DNA from 2 places in the Pseudomonas sp. GW821-FHT03A09 genome. Region 1 is predicted to be linked to the other one. Evidence: predicted binding sites of a transcription regulator. Region 1 holds the regulator's gene; the other holds the start of a gene.
The links. Region 1 encodes sigma-54, which starts transcription at its own class of promoters, with help from an activator protein. Its sites were predicted from a motif close to ANTGGCATNNANNTTGCTNT; they were not measured.
Positions count from the first base shown of each region.

Region 2: a site for sigma-54 is predicted at 3,250-3,269, ahead of glnA (glutamate--ammonia ligase). Genes of this name have one in related genera too.

Region 1 covers NZ_JBWKUX010000006.1:164,381-170,386, reverse strand. The annotation lists gene rapZ (RNase adapter RapZ) at 1-602, opposite strand, end outside; gene ptsN (PTS IIA-like nitrogen regulatory protein PtsN) at 605-1,069, opposite strand; gene hpf (ribosome hibernation-promoting factor, HPF/YfiA family) at 1,080-1,385, opposite strand; gene AC07V4_RS13380 (RNA polymerase factor sigma-54) at 1,461-2,954, opposite strand; gene lptB (LPS export ABC transporter ATP-binding protein) at 3,140-3,865, opposite strand; gene lptA (lipopolysaccharide transport periplasmic protein LptA) at 3,865-4,398, opposite strand; gene lptC (LPS export ABC transporter periplasmic protein LptC) at 4,385-4,957, opposite strand; gene AC07V4_RS13360 (KdsC family phosphatase) at 4,966-5,490, opposite strand; gene AC07V4_RS13355 (KpsF/GutQ family sugar-phosphate isomerase) at 5,491-6,006, opposite strand, start outside.
Region 2 covers NZ_JBWKUX010000002.1:376,141-382,146, forward strand. The annotation lists gene typA (translational GTPase TypA) at 1-1,441, opposite strand, end outside; gene thiI (tRNA uracil 4-sulfurtransferase ThiI) at 1,581-3,035, opposite strand; gene glnA (glutamate--ammonia ligase) at 3,369-4,775, shown strand; gene AC07V4_RS04450 (chorismate mutase) at 4,957-5,493, shown strand; gene glnL (nitrogen regulation protein NR(II)) at 5,803-6,006, shown strand, end outside.

The sequences.
Region 1 (6,006 bases):
CGCAGCTCTGGTTTCCAGTATGGGTTGGGCAGGCAGCGCACATCAAACACCAGATCCGCATCTACCGGCATCCCACGCTTGAAGCCAAAGGACTCCACAAGAAATGCCGTACCTGGTTCCGGCTGATTCAGCAGGCGTAGCTTGATGGCGTCGCGCAGTTGGTACAGGTTAAGGTCGGTGGTATTGATCTTGAGGTCGGCCAGGTCGATGATCGGCCCCAGCAACGAGGTCTCGTCCTCAATGGCTTCGGCCAAGGAGCGATGGGCGCTGCTCAGAGGGTGGCGTCGACGGGTTTCGGAGAAACGCTTGAGCAGCGTTTCTTCGTCGGCATCCAGGTACAACACATCGCAATGAATATGCTTGGCCCGCACTTCCTCCAGCAATTCCGGGAACCGCGAGAGATGGCTTGGCAGGTTACGCGCATCAATCGATACGGCCACCAACGGCTGCGCCAGTTCGGTGTGGATCAATGCACGTTCCGCTAATTCAGGCAGCAGGCCGGCGGGCAGGTTGTCGATGCAATAGAAACCGTTGTCCTCAAGTACGTTGAGGGCAGTGCTTTTACCTGAGCCGGAACGGCCGCTGACGATGATCAAACGCATGATTACTGCCCGTTTTGTTCATCCAGGACAACCTGATAGAGCGCCTCATTGCTGTTGGCACTGCGCAGTTTGTCGCGTACTTCCTTGCGGTCGAGCATGCTGGCGATCTGCCGAAGCAGTTCCAGGTGCGCATCGGTGGCGGCTTGCGGGACCAGCAGAACGAACAGCAGGTCGACCGGAGCGCCGTCGATGGCGTCGAAATCGATGGGAGCTTCCAGGTGCAGCAGGGCGCTGACGGGTGTTTCGCAGCCCTTGAGTCGGCAGTGAGGAATGGCGATGCCGTTGCCAAAACCGGTGGAGCCAAGTTTTTCACGGGCAATCAGCGCGTCGAAGACATCTTGCATCTCCAGATCTGGCACTTCGCGTGCGATCAGGTTGGCAATTTGTTCGAGGGCTTTCTTCTTGCTGCCACCCGGCACGTTCACGAGGGAACGGCCGGGGGTCAGGATGGTTTCAAGTCGGATCATGGGGGGAGAGTTAACGACCTGTACCTTGCATCAGGTGCAGATTCTTTTCCTTATGCTTTATGAGTTGGCGGTCCAGCTTGTCGTAGAGCGAGTCGATCGCCGCGTACATGTCTTCATGTTCCGCATTGGCAACGAGCTTGGCATTCGGTACGTGCAGGGTGGCCTCGATTTTCTGCTTGAGCTTATCGACCTCCATGATGACCTGCACGTTGGTGATCTTGTCAAAATGCCCCGCAAGCTTGTTCAGCTTGCTTTCGGTGTATTCACGCAGGGGCTTGGTGACTTCCAGCTGGTGTCCACTGATGTTGACTTGCATACAGCTTCTCCTTCGTTGCCAGTGCATAAAGCGGCAGGCAAAGGTGCCTGCCACTGGAACGCTTTGGCCCGCCCGTCACATCAAACGCTTACGCTCGCTGGAAGGCGCGATCCCGAGGGACTCGCGGTACTTGGCGACGGTTCGACGGGCGACCTGAATGCCTTGTGCCTCCAGTAAACCAGCGATCTTACTGTCACTCAATGGCTTTTTCTGATTTTCCGCGGCAACCAGTTTTTTGATGATCGCGCGGATTGCCGTGGACGAGCATTCGCCGCCTTCGGAGGTACTGACGTGGCTGGAGAAAAAGTATTTCAACTCATAAATACCTCGTGGGGTATGCATGAATTTTTGCGTGGTCACCCGGGAGATCGTCGATTCGTGCATACCCACCGCTTCGGCGATATCGTGCAGAACAAGCGGTTTCATCGCCTCGTCGCCATACTCCAGGAAGCCGCGCTGGTGCTCGACGATCTGGGTGGCCACTTTCATCAGGGTTTCGTTGCGGCTTTGCAGGCTCTTGATGAACCAGCGCGCTTCCTGCAACTGGTTACGCATAAAGGTGTTGTCGGCGCTGGTGTCGGCGCGGCGTACAAAACCGGCATATTGCGGGTTGACGCGCAGGCGTGGCACCGACTCTTGGTTCAACTCGACGAGCCAGCGTTCGTTGTCTTTGCGGACGATCACATCGGGAACGACATACTCGGCTTCGCTGGACTCGATCTGTGAGCCGGGGCGCGGGTTGAGGCTCTGCACCAGTTCGATCACATGGCGCAGGTCATCTTCCTTGAGTTTCATGCGGCGCATCAGCTGGCTGTAGTCGCGGCTGCCGAGCAGGTCGATGTAGTCGGTAACCAGGCGCTGGGCCTCGGCGAGCCAGGGGGTCTTGGCAGGCAACTGGCGCAGTTGCAGCAGCAGGCATTCGCCGAGGGTGCGGGCGCCGATGCCGGCGGGCTCGAACTGCTGAATACGGTGCAGAACGGCCTCGATTTCATCCAGCTCGATATCCAGCTCGGGGTCGAACGCTTCGAGGATTTCCTCAAGGGTTTCGTCCAGGTAGCCCTGGTTGTTGATGCAATCGATCAGCGTGACGGCGATCAGGCGATCGGTGTCGGACATCGGCGCCAGGTTCAACTGCCACAATAAATGGCTTTGCAGGCTCTCGCCGGCGGACGTACGGGTGGTGAAGTCCCACTCGTCATCGTCATTGCTGGGCAGGCTGCTGGCGCTGGTCTGGTAGACGTCTTCCCAGGCGGTGTCCACGGGAAGTTCGTTGGGAATGCGTTCGTTCCATTCGCCGTCCTCAAGGTTGTCCACCGTAGGGGCGGTTTCCTGATAGGAAGGTTCCTGCACGTCGGAATTGGGTTTTTGCTCGATGTTGTCGGCCAGCGGGTCTGCATTATCGAAGTCGTCGCCTTCTTCCTGGCGTTCGAGCATCGGGTTCGACTCCAGGGCCTCCTGGATTTCCTGTTGCAGGTCCAGGGTCGACAATTGGAGCAGGCGGATGGCCTGTTGCAGCTGCGGTGTCATCGTCAGCTGCTGGCCCATTCTCAGGACTAGCGATGGTTTCATGGCAGGGGCTTAACACCTTATTCGCCGGCGCATTGCGCCATCCACGACAGAGCGCGTGAGCGCCAAACATAAGCAAATTATATGCCTGAAATCGGGGGCTTTGCCTAGAGCGCGGTAACAATAAAAAAACTGAGGTTTTTATTGACTCCCGCGCGCTTTGGCGAACAGCCGTGACATCACCGTGCTTACAGGCGGAACTCGTGGCCCAGGTACACTTCCTTGACCAGTTCGTTGGCCAGGATGGTCTCGGCGTCGCCTTCGGCGATCAGTTGGCCATCGTTGACGATATAGGCGGTTTCACAGATATCGAGGGTCTCGCGAACGTTGTGATCGGTGATCAGCACGCCGATGCCCTTGGCCTTGAGGTGATGGATGATCTGCTTGATGTCGCCAACCGAGATCGGGTCGACGCCAGCAAAGGGTTCATCCAGCAGGATGAACTTCGGCGCGGTGGCCAGGGCGCGGGCGATTTCCACCCGGCGACGCTCACCACCGGACAAGCTCATGCCGAGGTTGTCGCGAATGTGGTTGATATGGAACTCTTGCAGCAGGCTTTCCAGCTCCTTGCGGCGGCCATCACGGTCGAGTTCCTTGCGGGTCTCGAGGATCGCCATGATGTTGTCGGCCACCGACAATTTGCGGAAGATCGATGCTTCTTGGGGAAGATAGCCGATACCGGCCCGCGCACGACCGTGCATAGGCTGGTGGCTGACGTCGAGGTCGTCGATCAATACACGACCCTGATCCGCCTGGACCAGGCCGACGATCATATAGAAGCAGGTGGTCTTGCCGGCACCGTTGGGGCCGAGCAAACCGACGATCTGGCCGCTGTCGATCGACAGGCTGACGTCGCGCACGACCTGACGGCTTTTATAGGCCTTGGCCAGATGCTGGGCTTTCAGGGTCGCCATTACTCGGCCTTCTTCTTCGGCTGGATAACCATGTCGACACGCGGGCGAGGTGCGGTGACCTTGTTGCCATTGGCGCGACCGGCGTTAGCGATCTGCTTCACGGTGTCATAGGTGATTTTTTCACCTTCCGTGGAGTTGCCATCGGGGCTGAGCACCTTGGCCTGGTCGATCAGGATGATACGATTCTGCTGGGCGTGATACTGGATGGTCTTGCCATAGCCCTTCATCGGGGCGGTATCGGCAGGCGCCTGCTTCTGCTCGAAATACGCCAGATTGCCTACCGATGTCACGACATCAATATCACCAGCTGGGGTGCGCGTGAGTGTCACCGTATTACCGGTGATTTTCATCGAGCCCTGGGTAATGATCACGGCGCCGGTGTAGGTGGCAACGCCTTGCTTGTCATCCAGCTGCGCATCGTCAGCCGAGATATGGATCGGCTGCTGGCTATCGTTCGGCAGAGCCCAGGCGCTCACGCTTCCCAGTGCTGCGCCCAGACCGAGCAAAATAGGGAGGGTTTTAACGAGCCTCATACTGTCCTCTTACGTTCGATAGCAGGTGTATCCTGCTTTCTTTCAAATACGCTTTCATTCCCTTGCCAGTCGATACACCGCCAGCGCCGTCGATTCTAACGTCTTGCTCGGTCTGCGCATATTGCTGTTGTGGGAATACGGTCATGCGACTGCTGGTAATAATGGTGTCGCGCTTCTGCTCGTCGGTGCGCGCAACGCGTACCGAGTCAATCAGTTCTACCTGGGTGCCATCGGGATTGACTTCGCCACGCAGGCTGGTGACATGCCATGGGAACTCGGTGCCCCGATACAAGTTCATGTCCGGGTTGGTCAGCAAGGTGACCTCGGAGGCCTTCAAATGCTCGACCTTGTCGGCCGTCATCTCGTACTGCACCTTGCCATCAGGCAGGAACTGCACGCTGTAGGCATTGGTTGCGTAATAGTCGATGACGCCTTCGTCAACCTGCACGACAGGTTTGTCGAGAAAGCGCTCCGGGCTGATATTCCAGTAGCCCACCGCGAGGAAGATCGCGGCGATGACCCCGAATAACAGGAAGTTGCGAATCTTTTTGCTCAGCATAAAACGCTCTATAGGTAGGCGGCGTGGGCCGCTTCAAGGCTGCCCTGGGCGCGCAGGATCAATTCGCAGAACTCGCGGGCGGCACCTTCACCGCCACGTGCGGTGGTTATGCCGTGGGCGTGTTCACGCACAAAAGCTGCGGCGTTCGCGACGGCCATGCCCAGGCCCACCCGGCGAATGACCGGTAGGTCGGGCAGGTCATCGCCCAGGTAGGCGACCTGCTCATAGCTTAGGTTCAGTTGGCCAAGAAGCTCGTCCAGAACCACTAGTTTATCCTCGCGGCCCTGATACAGGTGAGGAATACCCAGGTTTTGTGCGCGGCGTTCCACAACCGGTGTCTTTCGACCGCTGATAATCGCCGTTTGCACACCCGCCGCCATCAACATTTTGATGCCTTGGCCGTCGAGTGTGTTGAAGGTCTTGAATTCGCTGCCATCTTCGAGGAAATACAGGCGACCGTCGGTCAGCACGCCGTCAACGTCGAAAATTGCCAATTTGATGTTTTTACCGCGTTGCAACAGATCGTCGGTCATTTACATCACTCCCGCACGCAGTAAGTCGTGCATGTTCAATGCGCCAATCGGGCGGTCGTGGCTATCGACCACCACCAGTGCACCGATCTTGTGGTCTTCCATGATCTTCAAGGCTTCGGCCGCCAGCATCTCAGGGCGAGCTGTCTTGCCGTGGGGCGTCATCACCGCATCGATGGTCGCGGTGTGGATATCGATGGTGCGGTCCAGGGTGCGGCGCAGGTCGCCGTCGGTGAAGACCCCGGCCAGGCGTCCATCGGTCTCCAGGATCACGGTCATGCCCAGGCCTTTGCGGGTCATTTCCATCAGCGCGTCCTTGAGCAGCGTGCCGCGCTGGACATGGGGCAGTTCATCGCCGGCATGCATCACGTTTTCCACTTTCAGCAGCAAGCGACGACCGAGGGCACCGCCCGGGTGGGAAAACGCGAAGTCTTCTGCGGTAAAACCGCGAGCTTCCAACAATGCCACAGCCAAGGCATCGCCCATGACCAGGGCTGCGGTGGTGGAAGAGGTGGGTGC
Region 2 (6,006 bases), on a different contig from region 1:
ACATGTCGCCGGACTTCATGGTGTCGTAGCGATCGAAGATCGAGGTCAGGATGCCAGCACCGTTGGTCAGGGTCAGGAACTGGTTACGGAAACCGATCAGACCACGAGCAGGGATGTTGTATTCCAGACGCACACGGCCTTTGCCATCCGGCACCATGTTGGTCAGGTCGCCTTTACGCAGGCCCATCTCTTCCATCACCTTGCCCTGGGATTCTTCAGGGGTGTCGATGGTGACGTTTTCGAACGGTTCCTGCTTCACGCCGTCAACCTGACGGATGATCACTTCTGGACGACCAACGCCCATTTCGAAGCCTTCGCGACGCATGGTTTCGATCAGTACCGAGAGGTGCAGCTCACCACGGCCGGAAACCTTGAACTTGTCAGCCGAGTCGCCTTCTTCAACGCGCAGTGCAACGTTGTACAGCAGCTCTTTGTCCAGACGCTCCTTGATGTTACGGGAGGTCACGAACTTGCCTTCTTTACCGCAGAAAGGCGAGTCGTTTACCTGGAAGGTCATGGAAACGGTTGGCTCGTCAACGGTCAGAGGCTTCATCGCCTCGACGGTGTCCGGGTGGCACAGGGTGTCGGAGATGAACAGCGAGTCCATACCGCTGATGCACACGATGTCGCCAGCTGCCGCTTCTTCAACGTCGATGCGGTGCAGACCGTGGTGACCCATCAGCTTCAGGATACGACCGTTGCGCTTCTTGCCGTCGGCGCCGATAGCCACAACTGGAGTGTTCGGCTTGACGCGACCACGAGCGATACGGCCAACGCCGATAACACCCAGGAAGCTGTTGTAGTCCAGTGCGGAGATCTGCATCTGGAACGCGCCATCACGGTCAACAGCCGGGGCTGGTACGTTGTCGACGATCGACTGGTACAGCGGGGTCATGTCTTCAGCCATGTCGGTGTGGTCAAGACCAGCAATACCGTTCAGGGCCGAGGCGTAGACGACTTTGAAGTCCAGTTGTTCTTCGGTGGCACCCAGGTTGTCGAACAGGTCGAAGATCTGGTCCAGAACCCAGTCCGGACGCGCGCCTGGACGGTCAACCTTGTTGATGCACACGATCGGACGCAGGCCGGCTTCGAAAGCCTTCTTGGTCACGAAACGGGTTTGCGGCATAGGGCCGTCTTGAGCGTCAACCAGCAGCAGAACGGAGTCAACCATCGACATTACGCGCTCTACTTCGCCGCCGAAGTCGGCGTGGCCCGGGGTATCCACGATGTTGATGTGGTAGCCGTTCCAGTTGATGGCAGTGTTTTTTGCCAGGATGGTAATACCGCGCTCTTTTTCCTGGTCGTTGGAGTCCATCACGCGCTCGTCGTTGAGCTCGTTGCGCTCCAGGGTGCCGGATTGACGCAGGAGTTTGTCTACCAGGGTGGTTTTACCATGGTCAACGTGAGCAATGATGGCGATGTTACGTAGATTTTCGATCACTTGTGTATCTCGATCAGAGGATTCGGTGTGCTGACAGGTCGTGGCAGCGATTAACAGTAGAGTCAGGCCTTGCCGTTACAGCTTGACGGCAGAGTCGGGGGGCCGGTGACGCAGGCCACAGGCAAACAGCCCCGGGCTCTTAGCTCGGTCGATAAACGCGCACATTGGCATGCCCCTCACTGAGCAAATGGTGGGCATGCAGGCGACTCATCACGCCTTTGTCGCAATACAGCAGGTACTGACGGCTGTTATCCAGTTCCTTGAAACGCGCGTTCAGTGCGTAGAACGGCAGCGCTTGCACGTCGATGCCGGCGATTTCCAGCGGCTCATCTTCAGCGGCATCCGGGTGACGGATGTCGATGACGATCTGGCCGGCCAGGGCTTCGCTGACTTCTTCGATCTTCACATCCTGGCCCAATTCGTCGATTACGCGATCGATCGGGACCAGCTTGGCGTTCTCGAGCGCTCGCTCCAGAATCGCCATGTCGAATTCTTTCTCTTCATGCTCCACGCGGTGGCGCTTGGCGTGGGTCTTGGGGTTCACCGAAATGACCCCGCAGTACTCGGGCATGTGCTTGGCAAAGTCGGCAGTGCCGATTTCTTGCGCCAGGTCGATGATGTCCTGCTTGTGACTGGCGATCAGCGGGCGCAGCACCAGCTTCTCGGTCACGCAATCGATCAACGACAGGTTCGGCAGCGTCTGGCTCGACACCTGAGAGATCGCTTCACCGGTCACCAGCGCATCGATATGCAGGCGGTCGGCAATGCTCGACGCCGCGCGCAACATCATACGCTTCAATACTACGCCCATATGACCGTTATCGACTTTACCGAGAATTTCTCCCAGCACTTCCTCGAACGGTACGCTCACAAATAGCACGCGCTGGGAGCTGCCGTATTTCTTCCAGATAAAGTGCGCAACTTCCATCACGCCCAATTCGTGTGCACGCCCGCCCAGGTTAAAGAAGCAGAAGTGGCTCATCAGGCCGCGACGCATGATCTGGTAGGCCGCCACCGTGGAATCGAAACCACCGGACATGAGGACCAGGGTCTGTTCCAGGGCGCCCAGCGGGTAACCGCCGATGCTGTTGTGCTGGCTGTGGATCACAAACAACCGTTGGTCGCGAATTTCGATCCGGACTTCGATTTCCGGCGATTTCAGCGAAATTCCAGCAGCACCGCACTCGCGACGCAGCTTGCTGCCGACATATTTCTCGACGTCCATGGAGCTGAACGGATGTTTGCCGGCACGCTTGCAACGCACGGAAAAGATCTTGCCTTCAAGAGCGTTGCCGTAGTGCTGCTTGCACTTCTCGGTGATGTCGTCGAAGTCGCCCAGCGGGTACTCGTCCACCTGCAGGAAATGCGCGATGCCCGGCATGCAGCTCAGGCGCTCGGTCATGTCCTTCAGGGCTTTGGCGTCGGTGACACGTGTTTCCAGTTCGAGATTGTCCCACACGCCGTTCACCACCACAGCCGGGTCCAGGTCACGGAGCACGGCACGGATGTTCTTGGCCAATTGACGGATGAAACGCGTCCGTACCGGTCGGCTTTTAATGGTGATCTCGGGGAAGACTTTAACGATTAATTTCATGGAAACAGCGCGCGCCGGGCCTGCTGAAAAAGGGGGGCGCGGATTATAGCGGAAATCGCTCAAGGTTTAACCAGTTAATATGCATCGCGCTTGCAACGCACCAAAATGGGTCATTTATCCGAAATGACGCTACATTGCAGTGCGCTATTTATTCCGTTCCAGCGGATTGCACCGTTATAGGGGCCATTTTGAGGCAAAAAGGCCATGTTGGCGCACTGGCATGCAATTTGCTCTCTTGTGAGGCAGGTTGCCTTGGCGGAGTATCCGCGCCGGCATCACCCACATTCTAAGGGCTAACTCCACTACCCAGCCCGAAGCCACCCGGAGGACACCATGTCGAAGTCGGTTCAACTCATCAAAGATCATGACGTTAAATGGATTGATCTGCGCTTCACGGACACCAAAGGTACTCAGCACCACGTGACCATGCCGGCGCGTGATGCGCTGGATGATGCTTTCTTCGAAGAAGGCAAAATGTTCGACGGCTCCTCCATCGCCGGCTGGAAAGGCATCGAAGCCTCCGACATGATCCTGATGCCGGACGACAGCACTGCCGTTCTCGACCCGTTCACCGAAGACCCAACCCTGATCATCGTCTGCGACGTGATCGAGCCTTCGACCATGCAAGGCTACGACCGCGACCCACGTGCGATCGCCAAGCGTGCCGAGGAATACCTGAAGTCCACCGGTATCGGTGACACCGTATTCGTAGGCCCAGAGCCAGAATTCTTCATCTTTGATTCGGTCAAGTTCAAGTCCGACATCTCCGGCTCCATGTTCAAGATCTTCTCCGAACAAGGTTCGTGGATGTCCGACCAGGACGTGGAAGGCGGCAACAAAGGCCACCGTCCAGGTATCAAAGGCGGCTACTTCCCAGTTCCGCCGTTCGACCACGACCACGAAATCCGCACCTCCATGTGCAACGCCATGGAAGAAATGGGCCTGGTCATCGAAGTTCACCACCACGAAGTGGCAACTGCCGGCCAGAACGAAATCGGTGTGAAGTTCAACACCCTGGTAGCCAAGGCTGATGAAGTACAGACCCTGAAGTACTGCGTACACAACGTGGCGGATGCCTACGGCCGTACCGCTACCTTCATGCCTAAGCCGCTGTACGGCGACAACGGTTCGGGTATGCACGTTCACCTGTCCATCGCCAAAGAAGGCAAGAACACCTTCGCCGGCGAAGGTTATGCCGGCCTGTCCGACACTGCCCTGTACTTCATCGGCGGTATCATCAAGCACGGTAAGGCCCTGAACGGCTTCACCAACCCGTCGACCAACTCCTACAAGCGTCTGGTCCCAGGTTTCGAAGCGCCGGTAATGCTGGCCTACTCGGCTCGCAACCGTTCCGCATCGATCCGTATTCCTTACGTGTCCAGCCCACGCGCTCGTCGTATCGAAGCACGTTTCCCGGACCCGGCAGCCAACCCTTACCTGGCCTTCGCCGCACTGGTAATGGCTGGTCTGGACGGTATCCAGAACAAGATCCACCCTGGCGACGCCGCCGACAAGAACTTGTACGACCTGCCGCCTGAAGAGGCCAAAGAGATCCCACAAGTGTGCGGCAGCCTGAAAGAAGCCCTGGAAGAACTGGACAAGGGCCGTGCGTTCCTGACCAAAGGCGGCGTATTCAGCGACGACTTCATCGATGCCTACATCGAGCTGAAAAGCGAAGAAGAAATCAAAGTACGCACCTTCGTACACCCACTGGAATACGAGCTGTACTACAGCTGCTGATCCGGTAGCGCTGCTTAAAGTAGCGTGACGAAAAAGACCTCCTTCGGGAGGTCTTTTTTTGCCTGGGTTTTATTAAAAATGTAGGAAGGGGCTTGCTCCCGATGGCAGAGTGTCAGGCAGCACCTGTGCCAACAGACCCACCGCCATCGGGAGCAAGCCCCCTCCCACAAGGAGATCTGCGTTGAAACATAGACTTTTGTTCGCCCTGTTATTCGCCAGTGTCAGTGCAAGCGCCGCGCCACCCACGCTTGAGCCGCTGCTCAATAGCATCGCCGAACGTTTGGAGATCGCCGACCAGGTCGCCCTGAGCAAATGGGACAGCCACAAGCCGGTGGAAGACAAAAAGCGTGAACAAGAGGTGATCGCCAGTGTCGTCGCCCAGGCACCCACTTACAAACTGGACCCGGCCGCCGCCGAACAGTTTTTCTCCGCGCAGATCGAGGCAAACAAACTGGTGCAATACGCCCTGTTGTCCGACTGGCAATTCCAGGGCAAGGCGCCCGATAACCCGCGCCCGGACCTGGTGAAGCAAATCCGCCCGCAGTTGGACGAATTGCAAAAGCGCCTGCTGCAGCAATTGGCTGACTTCACCCCACAGCGCACCGACCCGCAGTGCCCACAGTGGCTGGCCACAGCCATACATGAACCGCTCAATGACTCCACCCGCCAACTCGCCATGATCCGCGCCACTGCCGAGTTGTGCAGCCACAAAGGCTGAGGCCTGCAAACCCAATCAAACAGGTGGGAGCTGGCCGCATCCTTCCAGACGATTCATCGTAAGTTCCTACTTCCTGAACAACCTTCACACAATCGCACTATATTGGTGCTATAGGCTGCACTCTCCCCATCTAACCAGCCCATTTTGGTTCGAATCTTCCCGAGCAAGCTGGCAGAACGCCACAGTTTCGCGCCTTAAACCCCTATTCCAAGGGTTTCGCGCTTCTTTTCGGAGCCTTGGTTTGGTTTTTGCATTTTCCTTGTATCAGCGCGAGCCTCAAGCCCGCGCCTTGCTCCAAAAGAGGTCCTGATGACCATCAGCGATGCACTGCACCGTTTGTTACTCGACAACCTGACCACCGCAACCATCCTGCTCAACGACGACCTGCGTCTTGAGTACATGAACCCGGCGGCGGAGATGCTCCTGGCCATCAGCGGCCAGCGTAGCCATGGGCAGTTCATCAGCGAATTGTTCACCGAGTCGGCCGAGGCCTTGAGCTCGTTGCGCCAGGCG